4 regions of the Actinoplanes sp. NPDC023936 genome follow, and region 2 is predicted to be linked to each of the others. Evidence: riboswitches for the same ligand, from Rfam matches in the RefSeq annotation. Region 2 holds a riboswitch; each other region holds the start of a gene.
What was found. Region 2 has a riboswitch for cobalamin ahead of AB0F72_RS20315 (CbtA family protein). Riboswitches for the same ligand answer to the same signal wherever they lie in the genome.
Positions count from the first base shown of each region.

Region 1: another riboswitch for cobalamin. It lies ahead of cobN (cobaltochelatase subunit CobN); the one in region 2 lies ahead of AB0F72_RS20315 (CbtA family protein).
Region 3: another riboswitch for cobalamin. It lies ahead of AB0F72_RS05365 (VWA domain-containing protein); the one in region 2 lies ahead of AB0F72_RS20315 (CbtA family protein).
Region 4: another riboswitch for cobalamin. It lies ahead of AB0F72_RS39370 (ribonucleoside-diphosphate reductase subunit alpha); the one in region 2 lies ahead of AB0F72_RS20315 (CbtA family protein).

Region 1 is NZ_JBEZZR010000001.1:313,293-317,499, forward strand. It holds gene AB0F72_RS01410 (precorrin-8X methylmutase) at 1-325, opposite strand, end outside; gene AB0F72_RS01415 (precorrin-3B synthase) at 322-1,650, opposite strand; cobalamin riboswitch at 1,756-1,879, shown strand; gene cobN (cobaltochelatase subunit CobN) at 1,915-4,207, shown strand, end outside.
Region 2 is NZ_JBEZZR010000014.1:124,444-128,650, forward strand. It holds gene AB0F72_RS20310 (GAF domain-containing protein) at 1-1,829, shown strand, start outside; cobalamin riboswitch at 1,852-1,986, shown strand; gene AB0F72_RS20315 (CbtA family protein) at 2,042-2,803, shown strand; gene AB0F72_RS20320 ((2Fe-2S)-binding protein) at 2,766-3,611, opposite strand; gene AB0F72_RS20325 (erythromycin esterase family protein) at 3,668-4,207, shown strand, end outside.
Region 3 is NZ_JBEZZR010000003.1:176,696-180,902, reverse strand. It holds gene AB0F72_RS05375 (ABC transporter ATP-binding protein) at 1-160, shown strand, start outside; gene AB0F72_RS05370 (ABC transporter permease) at 157-1,392, shown strand; cobalamin riboswitch at 1,547-1,672, shown strand; gene AB0F72_RS05365 (VWA domain-containing protein) at 1,730-3,919, shown strand.
Region 4 is NZ_JBEZZR010000056.1:33,613-37,819, forward strand. It holds gene AB0F72_RS39360 (BTAD domain-containing putative transcriptional regulator) at 1-221, opposite strand, end outside; gene AB0F72_RS39365 (diacylglycerol kinase family protein) at 710-1,633, shown strand; cobalamin riboswitch at 1,674-1,889, shown strand; gene AB0F72_RS39370 (ribonucleoside-diphosphate reductase subunit alpha) at 2,004-4,207, shown strand, end outside.

The sequences.
Region 1 (4,207 bases), on a different contig from region 2:
GGGCCGCGATCTCCGGGACGGCCGGGTCCCGCAGGGTGCAGATCACGTCGTTGGCGGCGGGCAGCCGGGAGCGGGTCACGCCGGAGGCGACCATCTCCGCGTCGCAGAGGATCGGGGCGCCGCTGAGCAGCGCCTTCCTCGCGGCGGTGGCCACACCGGGACTGAACCGCACGTCCTGGACCAGGTCCACCATCCCGCAGGCGTGGATCATCCGCACCACGACGCGGGCCACATCGGACGGCAGGCCGGTCAGGTCCGCCTCGGCGCGGATCGTGGCGAACGACCGCTTGTAGATCTCCGCGCCGTCGCGCACGTACTCCATCAGGGCCTCCTCGCTGTCGCCACAACAGCTCCTAGATCACGGCTGGGGTCATCGGTGTCGGGGTCGACGGTGTCGGGGTCGACGGTGTCGGGGTTGATCATGGTGTCGGTCACGGTGTCGGTCTCGGCGTCGGTACCGGTGTTCGCGCCGGTCGTGGCGCCGCTGTTCGGGCGGGACACCTGGTAACCGGTGGGGGTGGCCTGGACCTGGACGTGCCGGCCCGCGGGGCTGCCGCACGCCCGCGCGCAGCCCACCCAGTGAACCGGGAGGCCGTCGACGAAACGCGCGGCTCTCGTGGCGTCGGCACGGACATCGGCGAGGGATTTCGCGCAGCCGGGGCGGCCGGCGCACGCGGTCACGCCCACCCACGGAGAGTCCGCCGCCAGAGCGAGACCGGAATCGATCAGCTGGTCCGCCCACTGTGCCGCGTCGGCGCGCGGGAGGTCGGTGACCAGGACGCCCCGCCACGGTGTGATGACGAGCCGGGTCGCTTTCTCCAAGACCCGCATGGGTACGCCACCGAGCCGCCCCAGCGGGACCAGGGCGCCCACCGCGACGAGCGGGGAGCCGGGCTGGTCCAGCACACCCAGCAGATCACCGGGCTCGAGCGCCTCGACCGGGCCGATCGGTTCCGTGTCCGCGGTGGTCGGGCCGAGGGCGGCGCGGACACGGGCGGCTACTCGGGACGGGCCGTCGGTGAGCTCGCGCAGTCGCCAGGCTGCCGGGCCGCCGCTGCGCTGGGCCTCCCGCTCGGCGAGGAAGGCGTGTGCCGCCGCCAGCATCGTGGGGACCACCGTCTCGCCGTCCACGCGGATGCCCGCGTCGTGGCCGCCGAGCCGGATAGCGAACCGCTCGGGCACACCACCCGGCGCAGGCCTGGCGGGGACTGCGGCGACGTCGGCGGCCAGGGGGACGTGGCCGATGGCGAACAGGAACTTGCCGGGGAGGCGGGACAGGGCGGGGTCGCCGAGGAGGGCGGTGTCCAGCTGGGATGTCAGAGCGCGAAGCGCCGGTCCGGCCAGTGGGGGCGCCGCGATGTTCCGTACCGCATCGTGGGTTGCCGACGGCAGGAGGCCGGCGGCGCGCAAGCGGGCCGCCAAGGTCTCCGCGTCCTCTGCTCGCACGCCTCTGACCTGGAGGTTCGCTCGGGAGGTCAGCTCCAGGAAACCGTCGCCGAACTGCTCGGTCAGCTCGCGCAGAACACGCAGCTGCGCGCCGCTCAGCACGCCCGCGGGCAGACGGACACGCGCCAGCAACCCGTCGGCCGCGGCGTGCAACCGCAGGGCGCCGGGGCAGGCGTCGGTGTCGGACTGCCGGAGGGGTGTCACGGCCCGGATACTACGGGCGGCCACCGACAGGACCACATCCTCGGGTCGCCACCCGGCTGTATCGGTGATGTCACCCCACCTTGACGGCGGGCGGGAGCGTTCGGAAAGGTGGGAGGTCTACGAGCGGCGAAGCCGCGGAGGAAGCCGGTGCGAGTCCGGCACGGTCCCGCCACTGTGACCGGGTTCCCAGCCCGGGAGTCAGGAACTCCGTTCGCCGTGATCCCAACTACTCCGGGGCGCGGACCCCGAGGGGGAGCGCAACGCGTGTTTCTGCTGCTGTCCACGTCCGACACCGACCTGCTCAGCGCCCGGGCCAGCGGCTCGGCCTGGCGGCTGGGCAACCCGGCCCGGACCTCGGTCTCCGATCTTCCCGCCCTGCTCGACGGCGTCGACCTGGTCGTCGTCCGCATCCTCGGTGGCCGCCGCGCCTGGGAGGAGGGCCTCGACGCCCTGCTCGCCGGCGACGTCCCGGTGGTGGTCCTCGGTGGCGAGCAGGCCCCGGACGCCGACCTGATGAAACTCTCCACGGTCCCGGCCGGTGTCGCGGCGGACGCGCACGTCTACCTCGCGCAGGGCGGCGCGGAGAACCTGGCCTCGCTGCACGACTTCCTGTCCGACACGGTGCTGCTGACCGGCAACGGGTTCGCGCCGGCCGTCGAGGCGCCGCAGTGGGGTGTGCTGCCGCGCGCCGCGTCCGAGGGCGGGCCGGCGACCGTGGCGGTTCTCTACTATCGCGCCCATCACATGGCCGGGAACACCGCGTTCGTCGAGACGCTCTGCCAGGCGATCGAGGCGAAGGGCGCCCGCGCGCTGCCGATCTTCACGGCGTCGCTGCGGACCGCGCCGCCGGAGCTGCTGGCCGAGCTGCGCACCGCGGACGCCCTGGTGGTGACAGTGCTCGCGGCCGGTGGCACCAAACCGGCGACCGTGGGCGCCGGTGGCGACGACGAGGCCTGGGACGTCGGCGTGCTCGCCGACCTGGACGTGCCGATCCTGCAGGGGCTCTGCCTGACCAGCTCACGGGCCGCGTGGGAGGCGAGCGACGACGGGCTGTCGCCGCTGGACGCGGCGACGCAGGTGGCGATCCCGGAGTTCGACGGGCGGATCATCACGGTGCCGTTCTCGTTCAAGGAGATCGACCCGGAAGGGCTGTCGGTCTACGTCGCGGACCCGGAGCGGGCCTCGCGGGTCGCCGGGATCGCCGTGGCGCACGCCCGGCTCCGGCACGTGCCGCCGGCCGATCGCAAGATCGTCCTCATGCTGTCGGCCTATCCGACCAAGCACTCGCGGATCGGCAACGCGGTCGGGCTGGACACGCCCGCCTCGACGGTGGCCCTGCTGGACGCGCTCGCCACCGCCGGGTACCGGATCGGGGACTTCGGGTCCTACGACGGCGACGGGTTGATCCACGCGTTGATCGCGGCCGGCGGGCAGGACTCGGACTGGCTCACCGAGGAGCAGCTCGCCGGCAACCCGGTGCGCATCTCCGGCGAGGCGTACCAGGCGTGGTTCGAGACGATGCCGGAGGACTTCCGGACCTCGGTGGAGCAGCACTGGGGGCCGCCGCCCGGCGAGCTCTACGTCGACAGCGGGGACATCGTCCTCGCCGCGCTGCGCGACGAGAACATCGTGGTCATGGTGCAGCCGCCGCGCGGGTTCGGCGCGAACCCGGTGGCGATCTACCACGACCCGGACCTGCCGCCGTCACATCACTACCTGGCCGCGTACCGGTGGATCGCGGACGACTTCGGCGCGCACGCGGTGGTCCACGTCGGCAAGCACGGCAACCTGGAATGGCTGCCCGGCAAGAACGTCGGCATGTCCGCCTCGGACGGCACCGACGCGGCGCTCGGCGACCTGCCGCTGATCTATCCGTTCCTGGTGAACGACCCCGGTGAGGGCACGCAGGCCAAGCGCCGGGCCCACGCCACGCTCGTCGACCACCTGATCCCGCCGATGGCGCGCGCCGAGTCCTACGGCGACATCGCCCGGCTGGAGCAGCTGCTCGACGAGCACGCGAACATCGCCGCGCTCGACCCGGCGAAACTGCCGGCGATCCGGGCGCAGATCTGGACCCTGATCCAGGCCGCGAAGATGGACCACGACCTCGGGCAGTCGCAGCGCCCCGGGGACGAGGAGTTCGACGACTTCATCATGCACATCGACGGATGGCTGTGTGAGGTCAAGGACGTGCAGATCCGGGACGGGCTGCACGTGCTCGGCGCGGCCCCGGCCGGTGAGGCGCGGATCAACCTGGTGCTCGCCATGCTGCGGGCGCGGCAGATGTGGGCCGGGAAGGTGGCCGCGCTGCCCGGTCTGCGGGAGGCGCTGGGCCTGGCCGAGGACGCCCCGCTCACCCGTGTCGACGAGATCGAGGCCGAGGCCCGGGCTCTCGTGACGGCGATGGAGGAGCGCGGCTGGGCTCGTGACGGCATCGCGGACTTGTCGGACAACGCCGATGTGATCCGGGTGCTGGAGTTCGCCGCCACCGAGATCGTCCCCCGGCTCGCGAAGACCACCGACGAGATCACGCACGTGCTGCACGCGCTCGACGGCG
Region 2 (4,207 bases):
AGCCGGTCCACGCCGGAGACATGATCACCGGCTCCGCGCCCGAGCTGCGCGGGCACCCGCTGGTGACCGAGTACGGGGTACGGGCGTTCGCGGGCGTGCCGGTGCGCGACGCCGAGGGCCGGCCGGTGGGGTCGCTGACCGTTTTCGACGTGGTGCCACGTCAGTGGACCGACGATCAGGTGGACACTCTCACCGAGATCGCGTCGCTGGTGCGGCCGGTGGCCCCGGCCCAGCTCGACGCCGCTGCCCTGCTCACGGTCCTGCTCGACACCCTCTCCGTCGGGGTGGTCGTCGCCGACGAGCGCGGGCGGGTCGTGGTGATGAACCGGGCGCTGCGCGAGGTGGTCGGCCTGTCGCCGCACGCGCCGCTGCCGGAGCACCTCGCCGGCGTCGTCGGCGGGATGCTGCGCCGACCGGACCTGACGCCGCTGCGCTGGGAGCAGACCCCGCTGATGCGGGCCCTCGGCGGTGAGCACGTCGGCACCTCCGACGTGCTCACCGTGCGACCGGGTCACCGGATCCGCACCTTCGCCGCCACCGCGAACCCGATCCTGGGCGCCGGAGGCCGGCGGCTCGGGGCGTTGTCGGTGGCGCACGAGGTCACCGCGCTGCGCCGGGCCGAGAAGTTCCGGGACTGCCACCGCCGGGTCGAGGCGGTGCTGCGGACCGCGGAGTCGGCCGAGGAGGTGGCGCCGGAGATCCTGGAACCCGTGGTCACGACGCTGGGCTGGCCCTGCGCGGAGCTGTTCCTGATCGACGAGGCGGAGGGTGACCTGCGCTCGGTCGGGCACTACGACGCCACCGGGGCGAACAGCGACGACGGGTTGTTCGGGCACGTGCCGGCGTACGGGCACGGGATCACCGGCCGGGTGTGGGAGACCGGGCAGCCGCTGTGGGTGCCGGACATCGCGGACACCGCCGCCTACGTGCCGAAGCCCGCGGAACGGTCGCGCATCGAGATCTGCCTGCGGCGCGGCATCCGTACGGTCCTGGCCGTCCCGGTCCGCGACGGCGGCACCCTGCTCGGCGTGCTGACCTGTTACGCCGGCACCCCGGAGGTCCAGGAGGACCTGCTGACCGTGCTGCTCGACGGTGTCGCGGCCCAGATCGGCGTCTACGTGGCGCTGCGGCGCGCCGAGCAGCTGGCCCGGCAGCTCAGCCGGGCGCAGAACGACTTCATCGACCTGGTCGGCCACGAGATGCGCACCCCGCTCACCTCGATCACCACGAACGCCGGTGTGCTGGCCGAGGAGGCCGGCGGGCTGGACGACGAACAACAGCAGATGATCCAGTCGATCAGCCGGAACAGCGCCGAGCTGCAACGGATCATCGACACGTTGCTGGACCTGGCCGGCCTGGATTCCGGGCACCTCGGCCTGCGTGTCACCGAACTGGACCTGGCCGCGCTGGTCACCGGCGCGGTGGAGGCCGCCCGGGCGAACACGGCCCTCGACATCGACCTGTGGGTGCCGCCGGCTGTCCCGGTGCGCGGCGACGCGGAGCGGCTGCGCCAGGTGGTCACCGACCTGCTGTCGAACGCGGCGACGTACAGCCCGCCGGGCGGCCACGTCGTCGTCACGCTGACCGCCGGCGCGGAGACCGCCGAGCTGAGCATCGCCGACAGCGGGATCGGCACGCCCGCCGACGAACGGGCGCGGGTGTTCGACAGGTTCTTCCGCGGCAGCAACGTGCGGCACCAGGGGATTCCGGGCAGCGGGCTGGGGCTCAGCCTGGCCCGGACGATCGTGCACCTGCACGGCGGGACCATCCGCCTGGACGGCAACGAGCCGGCCGGGACGATCGTGCGGGTGCGCCTGCCGAGGGCGTGACGGGAAGTTGTGCCGCTGGTCGGGGCACCACTAGGTTGAGGGTGCCAACTGCGGCGACGCGAGGGAAGCCGGTGGGAGTCCGGCGCGGTCGCGCCACTGTGACCGGTCCAGCGATGGGCCGGGAGTCAGGGAACTCGCCCGCCGCAGCCCCACGATCGGGACGCGTCATCCCGTTGGAGGTTCGATCTTTCATGTCAGCTCAGCCCCGTTTTGTGTCGTTGCTCCTGCGGGGCCTGCTCGCCGGGCTGATCGCCGGGCTGCTGGCCGGTGGTTTCGCCTTCGCGTTCGGTGAGCCGCACGTCGATGCCGCGATCGCCATCGAGGACGCCGCCGCGGCCGCCTCCTCTCCGGACGCCGCCGCGACTTCGGCTTCGGCTTCGGCTTCGGCTTCGGCTTCGGCTGAGGAACCGCTGGTCAGCCGCAACGGGCAGAAAGCCGGCCTGGTTCTCGCCACCACCCTCTACGGCATCGCGATGGGTGGGCTGCTCGCCACCGCCTACACGCTGCTGCGCCGCCGGTTCCGGATCGCCGCCGACAGCCGTGTGGCGCTCGTGCTGGCCGGATCCGCGCTGGTCGGGGCCGTGCTGGTGCCGTGGGTGAAGTACCCGCCGAACCCGCCCGCCGTCGGTGACCCGGCCACCATCAACCAGCGGACCTGGAGTTACCTGGCGGTGCTGGTGCTGGGTCTGGTCGCCGTCTGGGCCGCGGTGATCGCCGCCCGCACGCAGACCGTGGAGTGGCGCCGTGCGGTGGCCGCCACGCTCGCGTTCGTCGTGGTGGTGTCCGTGGCGTACCTGCTGCTGCCCGGCATCCAGGAGGTGCCGGAGTCGTTCCCGGCGACGCTGCTCTGGGAGTTCCGGATCACGTCGCTCGGCGTGCAGGCGGTGCTGTGGACAGTGCTCGGCCTGGCGTTCGCCGCCCTGGTGACGCCGCGAGTCACCGCCCCGGAACCGGCTGCCGCTGCCGCTGTTTGACGTTCAGGACGCAGTCGCCGCAGGTGCCGCCGCCGGGAATCCGGTAGTAGAGGCAGCAGTTGTTGCGGATCAGCTTTCTCCGGTGGTGACGATCGGGGCGGTGCAGGACGGCCGTCCCGATCAGTGGTTTCCGGGACAGCAGCGCCGCGATCAGATCGGTGGCATTCGCCCCGTTCGCGGCCATCATGGTGCCGGCGCCGCCCAACGCGGACGCCACGTTTCCCCACAAGACCCGGGGAGACAAGACAAATTGGGTACGGAAGACGTCCAGCACCGGCTCGACCAGGATCTCGATCACCGTGTTGAGGGCTGTGACAAGGTCATCGGTGGTGGCCGGCAGACCGTCGCAGAAGATCGGGATCGGCCCACTCGCCACGGGTCGCCAGCGCATCCGGGCCGGATCCGGGATCGGGACCGCGCCGCTGGTCACCGCGGCGGCCAGCGGCGGGGAGACCAGGCGGGCCGCCAGTCCCAGGAAGACTGTCGACGCCACCGCTCGTTTCGGCAGCTCATCGGGGGTGAGGCCGGCCATCGCGGCGAGCAGGTGGCTGGCGCTGTCGACGCGATCGGCGAGGACGCCGGGGTCCTGCAGGTCGGTCAGCGGCCAGGTTCCGTCGATCGGGCGCTGGGTTTCCGGCGTGCGGTGCTGTGTTTCGGAGGTGCAGCGCCGTGTTTCCCGTGCGCGGTGCTGGGTTTCCCATGTGCGGTGCTGGGTTTCCCATGTGCGGTGCTGGGTTTCCCATGTGCAGTAAGGACCGAACCGCGCGGCGGCTTCCAGCGCGGGTGTCGCATCGATCAGTTCGGCCATGGGGCGACGGTATCAGCGAAGTCTCAACCGAGAGTTCAACGATACGGTTCAGGGGTATGACCGACGTCAACGTTCTTTTCGCGCGCCTGCCCCGGCTGCTCGCCATCGGCGAGCCCACCCACAGCTCGGAGCCTCTGCTCCGGCAGCGCAACGACCTGTTCCGGTCGCTCGTCGAGCGGGACGGGTACCGCACCATCGCGATCGAGAGCGACTGCCTGATGGGGCTGGTCGTGGACGAGTACGTCGCCGAGGGCGACGGCTCGCTCGACGATGTGATGAAGCGCGGGTTCAGCCACGAGTGGGGCGCCTTCGCGGGCAATCGTGAGCTGGTGCAGTGGATGCGCGAGCACAACGCCGGCCGGGACGCCGGCTCCCGGGTCCGGTTCGCGGGCTTCGACGGGCCGCTGGAGATCACCGCCGGGGCCAGCCCACGGGCGGCGATGATGGGTCTTCTCTCGTCCTGCTCTTCAATCCTCCCGTCGTCCTCCTCTCCGTCGTCGGCGTCGTCGGGGGCGTCGTCCGCGTCGGCCTCGGCCTCGGCCTCGGCGGAGAGGCTCGACGAGCTGCTCGGCGAGGACGAGCGGTGGACGAACCCG
Region 3 (4,207 bases), on a different contig from region 2:
CACGTCGCTGCGGCTGCTCGGGCTCTTCGACGAGCTGCACGCGGCCGGTCTCACCATCGTGGTGATCACCCACGACGCCACGGTGGCCGAGCGGGCGCGGCGCGTGGTCCGGATCGTCGACGGCCGGATGGACGAGCTGCCGGCCGGAGCGGTGCGGTGAGGCTCCGCCGGCGCCGGGCCATTCCGGAACGATCCGTCTTCCGTCTCCCCGACCTGATCGCCGAGGCGGTCGCCGGCATCCTGCAACGGCCGGCCCGCTCCGTGCTCACCACCCTCGGCACGGTTCTCGGGGTGGGCGCCTTCGTCGCCGTCCTGGGCCTGACCTCGACCGCCACCGGCCAGATCGGCAAGCACTTCGACGCGCTCGCCGAGACCACCGTGACGGTGACCGACGCGGGGGAGAGCGGCGTCAGCTTCCCCGCCGACGCCGACCAGCGGATCAACCGGCTCAACGGGGTGGTGGCGTCCGGCGTCTACTGGAACGTGCCGCTGCGCCGCCCGGTGATCGGCTCGGCGCCCGACGTGCGGGCCGAGTCGCGGGGCAACGCCGCGGACCTTCCGGTGTACGCGGCGTCGGCCGGCGCACTCGCCGCGGCCAAGCCCGCCGTGCGTACCGGCCGGCTGTTCGACGCCTTCCACGACAAGCGCGGCGAACACGTCGTGGTGCTCGGCCCGGCCGCCGCCGGCCGGCTCAACATCCACCAGCTCAGCGGCCGTCCCGCGGTCTTCATCGACGGCCGCCCGTTCACCGTCGTCGGCATCATCTCGGACACCGAGCGCCTGCCCGAGCTGCTCCTCGGCATCGTGCTGCCTCGGGCCACCGCCGAGGATCTCTATCCGGCGCCCGACCCGGCCGTGAACCCGGCCAAGATGGTGATCGAGACGCGTCTCGGCGCGGCCCAACTGATCGCCCGGCAGGCGCCGGTCGCGCTGCGCCCGGACGGCGCCGGCCTGCTCCGGGCCGTGCCGCCGCCCGACCCGCGCAGCCTGCGCGACGATGTCGACACCGAACTGTCCGGGTTGTTCCTCGCGCTCGCCGGGATCTGCCTGGTGATCGGTGCGGTGAGCATCACCAACACCACCCTGGTCGCGGTGATGGAACGGGTCGGCGAGATCGGCCTGCGCCGGGCACTGGGTGCGCGGCCCCGGCACGTGGCCGGTCAGTTCCTCACCGAGTCGACAGTGCTGGGCGCGCTCGGCGGGCTGACCGGCACGGCGCTGGGAGTGGGCGTGGTCCTCGCGGTGGCGCTCGCGCGGGAGTGGACGGTCATCCTGGACCCGGCCACCGTGCTGCCCGCCCCGGTGATCGGCGCGCTGACCGGGATGCTGGCCGGGCTCTACCCGGCGCTGCGGGCCGCCCGCACCGAACCCTCCGAGGCGCTGCGCCGCTAGCGCCGCCCGCACCGAGCCGTTCCGGACGCGGCGCCGATTGAGCTGTCGGACGCGGCGCGGGGAGGCCCGGGAGGCGCCGGAGCGACCGTCGTCACCGGTGCTCGCGTTGACGCGTACCCCGCCGGTGAGAAAGAGTGACCGGCGAGCGGTAGCGGAGGAACCCGGTGCGAGTCCGGGACGGTCCCGCCACTGTGACCGGGGAGCGACCCGCACGTCCAGCCACGGCTTCGCCATGAGGCCGGAAGGCGCGGTGATCGCCGATCCGGGAGTCAGGAGACTCCGGCCGCTCGTTCGTGACTGACGTGCGGGCGTGGACACCCGCGCAGAAGGGACCCTCGTGACAACTCCCTACCCGTTCACGGCCGTCGTCGGCCTCGATGATCTGCGCCTGGCGCTGCTGCTGACAGCGGTCTCCCCGGCGGTTGGCGGTGTGCTGGTGCGCGGCGAGAAGGGCACCGCGAAAAGCACCGTCGTGCGTGCGCTGGCCGGTCTGCTGCCGGGCATCGAGACGGTACGCGGCTGCCGGTTCGCGTGTGACCCGGACGCCCCGGATCCGGGCTGCCCGGACGGCCCGCACCCGATCGGTGGCCCCGCCGACGCCCGCCCGGCCAGCCTGGTCGAGTTGCCGGTCGGCGCCACCGAGGACCGAGTGGTGGGCACGCTGGACCTGCAGCGGGCGCTCAGCGACGGCGTGAAGGCGTACGAGCCGGGTCTGCTCGCCGCCGCGCACCGGGGCGTGCTCTACGTCGACGAGGTGAACCTGCTCCCCGACCACCTGGTCGACCTGCTGCTGGACGCCGCCGCGATGGGCCGTGCGCACGTCGAGCGTGACGGTGTGTCGGTGAAGCACGCGGCACGTTTCCTGCTGGTCGGCACGATGAACCCGGAGGAGGGCGAGCCGCGCCCGCAGCTGGTGGACCGGTTCGGCCTGGTCGTCACGGTGGCGGCGCCCCGCGACGCGGTGCAGCGGGCCGAGGTGGTGCGCCGGCGGCTGGCCTACGAGGCGGACCCGGATGGGTTCGCCGCCCGGTTCGCCGAGGCCGAGCGCGAGGTCGCCGCCCGGATCGCCGCCGCCCGCGCGCAACTGCCCAGCGTCCGGCTGCCCGACACGGAGCTGGACCGGATCGCCCGGGTCTGTCTCGCCTACGGCGTGGACGGCATGCGCGCCGACATCGTGGTGGCCCGCAGCGCTGTCGCCCTGGCCGCCTGGCACGGCCGCGACCGGGTGACCGCCGACGACGTCCGCGACGCGGCCCGGCTGGCCCTGCCGCACCGGCGGCGGACCGACCCGCTCGATCCGCCCGGCACCGACGAGGAGAAGCTCGAGCAGGCCCTCGCCGAGGCCGAGCGCCAGGCGGCCGAGCAGGACCCCGGGCCAGCTGATCACGACGGTGACGATTCGGACGGTGACGACCCGGACGGCGACGGCCCGCCCGAGGGCGGCGGGGGTGGCGCACCGCAGGGCCCGCGTGACGGCGGCGGTCCCGGGAGCCCGGCCGGCGACGACCCGGGCGGCCCAGGGGACAACGGCGCCGGGCAGCAGGCGGCGAACGACGCGGGATCCGGCTCCGGGCCGGCGGCGGACCCCGCGGGGCAGGCCGCGGACGGCTCCGGGCAACCGGGGGAGACCGGCGCCGAACAGGCCGGCAAACCCGGTGTGGCGGCCAGTGCCGGGCCGGCCTATCGCACCAGGACACTGCGCATCTCGGCCCGTGGCGAGGGGGGCCACGCCGGACGGCGCTCCCCGGCCTACGCCCGGCGCGGCCGGGTCGTCGGCAGCCGGGCTCCGGTCGGCAAGCTCGCGGGCGCGCCGCACCTGCCGGCGACGCTGCGTGCCGCGCTGGACCGGACGGGCGCGGAGGCCGCGCTCCGCCCATCCTCCGATATTTCGGAAATATCCGGAATGTTGCGGCGGCGGGTTCGCGTGGCACCACGAGATCTGCGGGAATCGGTGCATGTGGGGCGGGAGGCCAACCTCGTGCTCTTCGTCGTGGACGCGTCCGGATCGATGGCGGCCCGGAAGCGGATGACACTGGTCAAGACGGCGGTGCTGTCGCTGCTGCGGGACGCCTACCAGCGGCGGGACCGGATCGGGATGATCACGTTCCGGGGTGCGGACGCCGAGGTGGTGTTGCCGCCGACGTCCAGTCATGAGGTCGGCGTGATGCGGCTGGCGGCGCTGCGGACCGGTGGGCGGACCCCGATCGCGGCCGGGCTGCGCGCCGCGGCGGCGACCATCGCCACCGAGCGGCGGCGTGACCCGCGCCGGCGGCCGTTGCTGGTGCTGGTCACGGACGGGCGGGCCACCAGCGGCCCGGACCCGCTGCGGCTCGCGCCGGCGCTGAACGGGGTGGCGACGGTGGTCGTCGACTGCGAGTCCGGTCCGATCCGGCTCGGTCTGGCCGGGCGGCTCGCCGCCGCGCTGAAGGCCGAGCTGATGCCGCTCGAGCGGTTGCAGGCATCGGTCCTGCCGGGCCCCGGAGCGGCGCCCGCTCCGGCGGACCGCGCCTACCGCCGGGCGGCCTGAACCCCACAGCGTGTGGAGTTGGGGCGCGTTCCGCACCCGAACTCAACACGCAGGCGGGGGAGCGGGACTGCGTGTGGAGTTGGGGCGCGTTCCGCACCCGAGTTCAACACGCAGGCGGGGGGCGGGACTGCGTGTGGAGTTGGGGCGCGTTCCGCACCCGAACTCAACACGCGGGCGGGGGGCGGGACTGCGTGTGGAGTTGGGGCGCGTTCCGCACCCGAACTCAACACGCGGGGGTGGGAGCGGGACCACTGACGGTGGGTGAGGGGAGCGAGCCGGCCCGCGCCG
Region 4 (4,207 bases), on a different contig from region 2:
TGCCGCCGGAGCCGGGACACATAGCTGTGCAGATTGCCGAGCGCGTTGTCCGGCGGCTCACCCTCCCAGAGCGCGTCGATCAGCTCGGCGACCGAAACCGGGCGGCCGCCGGCGAGCGCGAGACGGGCGAGCAGGACGCGCTGCGGCATTCCGGTGAGCGGGATTGGGACACCGTCACGGGTCAACTCGACCGGTCCCAGCACCCCCACCCGGATCCCCACCGGGCCATTCTCCCCGGCCGTCACCACCGATGACCAGTAGTTATCCGCTCCCCGACACAGCACTGTGCACCAGCCGGACCAGCCGGACCAGCCGGACCAGCCGGCCCGGAGCGCGCCGGCTGAAAGCAAGACCGGGCCGTAGCTGGCGCAGGTCATCACACCGGATAACCGCGCTCACCTACGGCTCGAACCACCCAGCCGTAGCTGGCGCAGGCCACCACACCCGAATAGCCACGCTCAACTACGGCTCGCACCACCCGGCCGTAGCTCAATCAGGTCACCGGCCTTGATGACCTGCCTGCGCTACGGCTCGGCGGCAGCGCAGCGCAGCGACGGCCACGGCCACGGGCACGGCCACGGCAACGGGCACGGCAACGGCCATGGCCACGGCAACGGGCACGGCGACGGCAGCGGCAACGATCGCGGCCTGGGGACTGTCCAAGGTCACCCGCGACGCTTCCGGGACGGGCGCCGGATAGGGTCGGGCGGTGCGGACGAAGCAGCAGCTGACCGACGACATCCGGAGCGAGCGGCGCGCCGCGCTCGTGGTCAACGCGCGGTCGCGGCGGGGGCGGCAGTTCTACGATGACGCGCACGCCCGGCTGCAGGCGGCCGGGTTCAAGCTGCTCGGATCCTACGGCGTCGAGGGCGATCTGGAGCGGAGCCTTCAGCAGGCGATCGACCTCGGCCCGGACCTGCTCGTGGCCGGTGGCGGCGACGGGACGATCAGCACGGCGGGGCGGATGCTGGCGCACCGGGACATGGCGCTCGGGCTGCTGCCGCTCGGCACCACCAACAACTTCGCGCGGACCGTCGGCATCCCGCCGGACCTGGACACGGCCGTCGCGACGATGACCGAGGGCGCGGTGATCGATGTGGACCTCGGGATCGCCGGTGACATGCCGTTCACCAATCATGTCGGCGTCGGCCTCTCCGCCGAGGTGATGATCAACGCGCCGAGCCGGCTCAAGAGGGCGATCGGGCGGTTCGCGTACCCGATCACCGCGCTGGGCCTGTTGAGAAAGCACAGACCACTGCGGGCGACGGTTCGCGCCGGCGGGCGGGAGATCGTCTTCGCCACCCACCAGGTGTACGTGGCGAACGGTGGTTTCCACGCCGGCCGGCCGATCACCGCTGACGCGCACGCCGACGACCGGCTGCTGGTGGCCTACCCGGTGGGCGGCGCGACCCGCCGTGAGCTGCTGCGCGAGACGGCCCGCAACGCGTTGACGGGCCACCGCCGTACCCTCCATGAACGTCCTTTTCTCGCGGTCGGCGAGCTGTGGCTGGAGACGGATCGGCCGGCGGCGGTCGAGGTGGACGGTGAGCCCTGCGGGCAGACGCCGCTGCGGATCGCCCTCGATGCGAACGCGCTGCGGATCATGGCGCCTCCGGGTACTGAAGATCACTGACACAGCATGTTGGGTTGCGCGAACGAACGCCCGCCCAGATATGGTGTCTCCCGCAGCTGGTTCGGCCCCGCGCGAGCGGACGCCGAGGCAAGAGGGAATCCGGTGGAAGTCCGGAACTGCCCCGCAGCGGTTAGTGGGAACGACCGCCGTCAACGAAGCACTGGACCGCGAGGTCTGGGAAGCGACGGCCATTAGGCGATCTTGAAAAGGATCACGCCCGCGAGTCCGAAGACCTGCCAGCGCGCCGCATGCCACCTGGCGTGCGGCGGTCGAAGGTCGCGTGGGACGACCGACGCCGAAAGCCGGCCGCCACGCGTGCCCGGTGGCGTCTCCCCGTGCCCCGAGACCATGGGCTCGCGAGGAGAGAGCAATGCACACCGAGCAACGACGGCACACGATGCAGGTCCGCAAGCGCAACGGCGAGACCGAGCCGGTCGACGTCAACAAGATCGTCAAGGCGGTCGAGCGCTGGGTCGCCGACCTGGACGAGGTCGACCCGCTGCGGGTCGCCACCAAGACCATCAGCGGGCTCTACGACGGCGCCACCACCGCTGAGCTGGACAAGCTGTCGATCCAGACGGCCGCCGAACTGATCAGCGAGGAGCCGCAGTACTCCCGGCTCGCCGCCCGGCTGCTCGCCGCGTTCGTCGAGCAGGAGGTCGGCGAGGAAGGCGTCACCAGCTTCAGCGAATCGATCAGGCTGGGGCACCAGCAGGGTCTGATCAGCGACGAGACAGCGACATTCGTCGCGGACAATGCGACAAACCTCGACCGGGCGATCGATGACGCGAACAACCTGCGCTTCGAGTATTTCGGGCTGCGCACCGTGGCCGACCGTTACCTGCTGCGGCACCCCACCAAGCGGACGGTCATCGAGACACCGCAGCACTGGCTGCTCCGCGTCGCCTGCGGCCTCTCGCAGACCGCCGACGAGGCGATCGGTTTCTACCGCCTGATGTCCAGCCTCGCCTATCTTCCCAGCTCACCGACGCTGTTCAACTCGGGCACCCGGCACACTCAGATGTCGAGCTGCTTCCTCGTCGACTCGCCGAAGGACGAGCTGGACTCGATCTACGAGCGGTACCACCAGGTCGCGAAACTCTCCAAGTTCTCCGGCGGCATCGGCATCTCCTGGTCGCGGGTCCGTGGCCGCGGCGCGCTCATCCGGGGCACGAACGGCAAGTCGAACGGTATCGTCCCGTTCCTGAAGACGCTCGACGCGGGCGTCGCGGCGGTCAATCAGGGCGGCCGGCGCAAGGGCGCGGCCTGCGTCTATCTGGAGCCGTGGCACCCGGACATCGAGGAATTCCTGGAATTGCGGGACAACACCGGCGAGGAGTCCCGGCGCACCCACAATCTGAACCTGGCGAACTGGATCCCGGACGAATTCATGCGCCGCGTCGAGGCCGACGAGGACTGGTCGCTGATCGACCCCTCGGACGCGCCGATGCTGCCGGACCTGTTCGGCGACGAGTTCACCGAGGCCTACCAGGCGGCCGAGAAGAACGCCGTCAAAACCGTCAAGGCCCGCGATCTGTACGGGCGGATGATGCGCACCCTGGCGCAGACCGGAAACGGCTGGATGACGTTCAAGGATCCGTCCAACCGGCTGTCCAATCAGACCGGCGCGCCGGGCAACGTCATTCACCTGTCCAACCTGTGCACCGAGATCCTCGAGGTGAACAACGACGACGAGACAGCGGTCTGCAATCTCGGCTCGGTCAATCTGGGCGCGCACGTCACAGCGGACGGGGTGGACTGGGAGAAGCTGCGGGAAACGGTGCGGACGGCCGTGGTCTTCCTGGACCGGGTCATCGACATCAACTATTACCCGGCGCAGCAGGCCGCCGCGTCGAATCCGCGCTGGCGGCCGGTCGGGCTGGGCCTGATGGGATTGCAGGACGCGTTCTTCACGCTGCGGCTGCCGTTCGACTCGGCCGAGGCGCGGGAATTGTCGACACGCGTGCAGGAGGAGATCTTCCTGACCGCGCTGGAATCGTCGGCCGCTCTCGCGGAGCGATTCGGCCCGCATCCCGCGTACCCGGAGACCCGCGCGGCCAAGGGCGATCTGCACCCGGATCTGTGGGGCGCCACGGTGTCGCAGACGTCGCGCTGGACCGCCGTGAAGGAGCGGATCGCCGAGCACGGTCTGCGGAACTCGCTACTGATCGCGATCGCTCCGACCGCGACCATCGCCTCGATCGCGGGCTGCTACGAGTGCATCGAACCGCAGGTCAGCAACCTCTTCAAGCGCGAGACGATGTCGGGCGAATTCCTTCAGATCAACACCTATCTGGTACGGGAATTGAAGTCCCGCAATCTGTGGACCGGCCCGATTCGAGAGGCGATCAAACGCGCCGAAGGCTCGGTGCAGGGCATCGCCGAGCTCCCCGCCGACGTGCGGGAACTGTTCCGCACCGCGTGGGAACTGCCGCAACGCGCGCTGATCGACCTGGCCGCGGCCCGGGCGCCGTACATCGACCAGTCCCAGTCGCTGAACCTCTTCATGGCCGCGCCCACCATCGGCAAGGTCTCGTCGATGTACCTGTACGCCTGGAAATCCGGCCTGAAGAC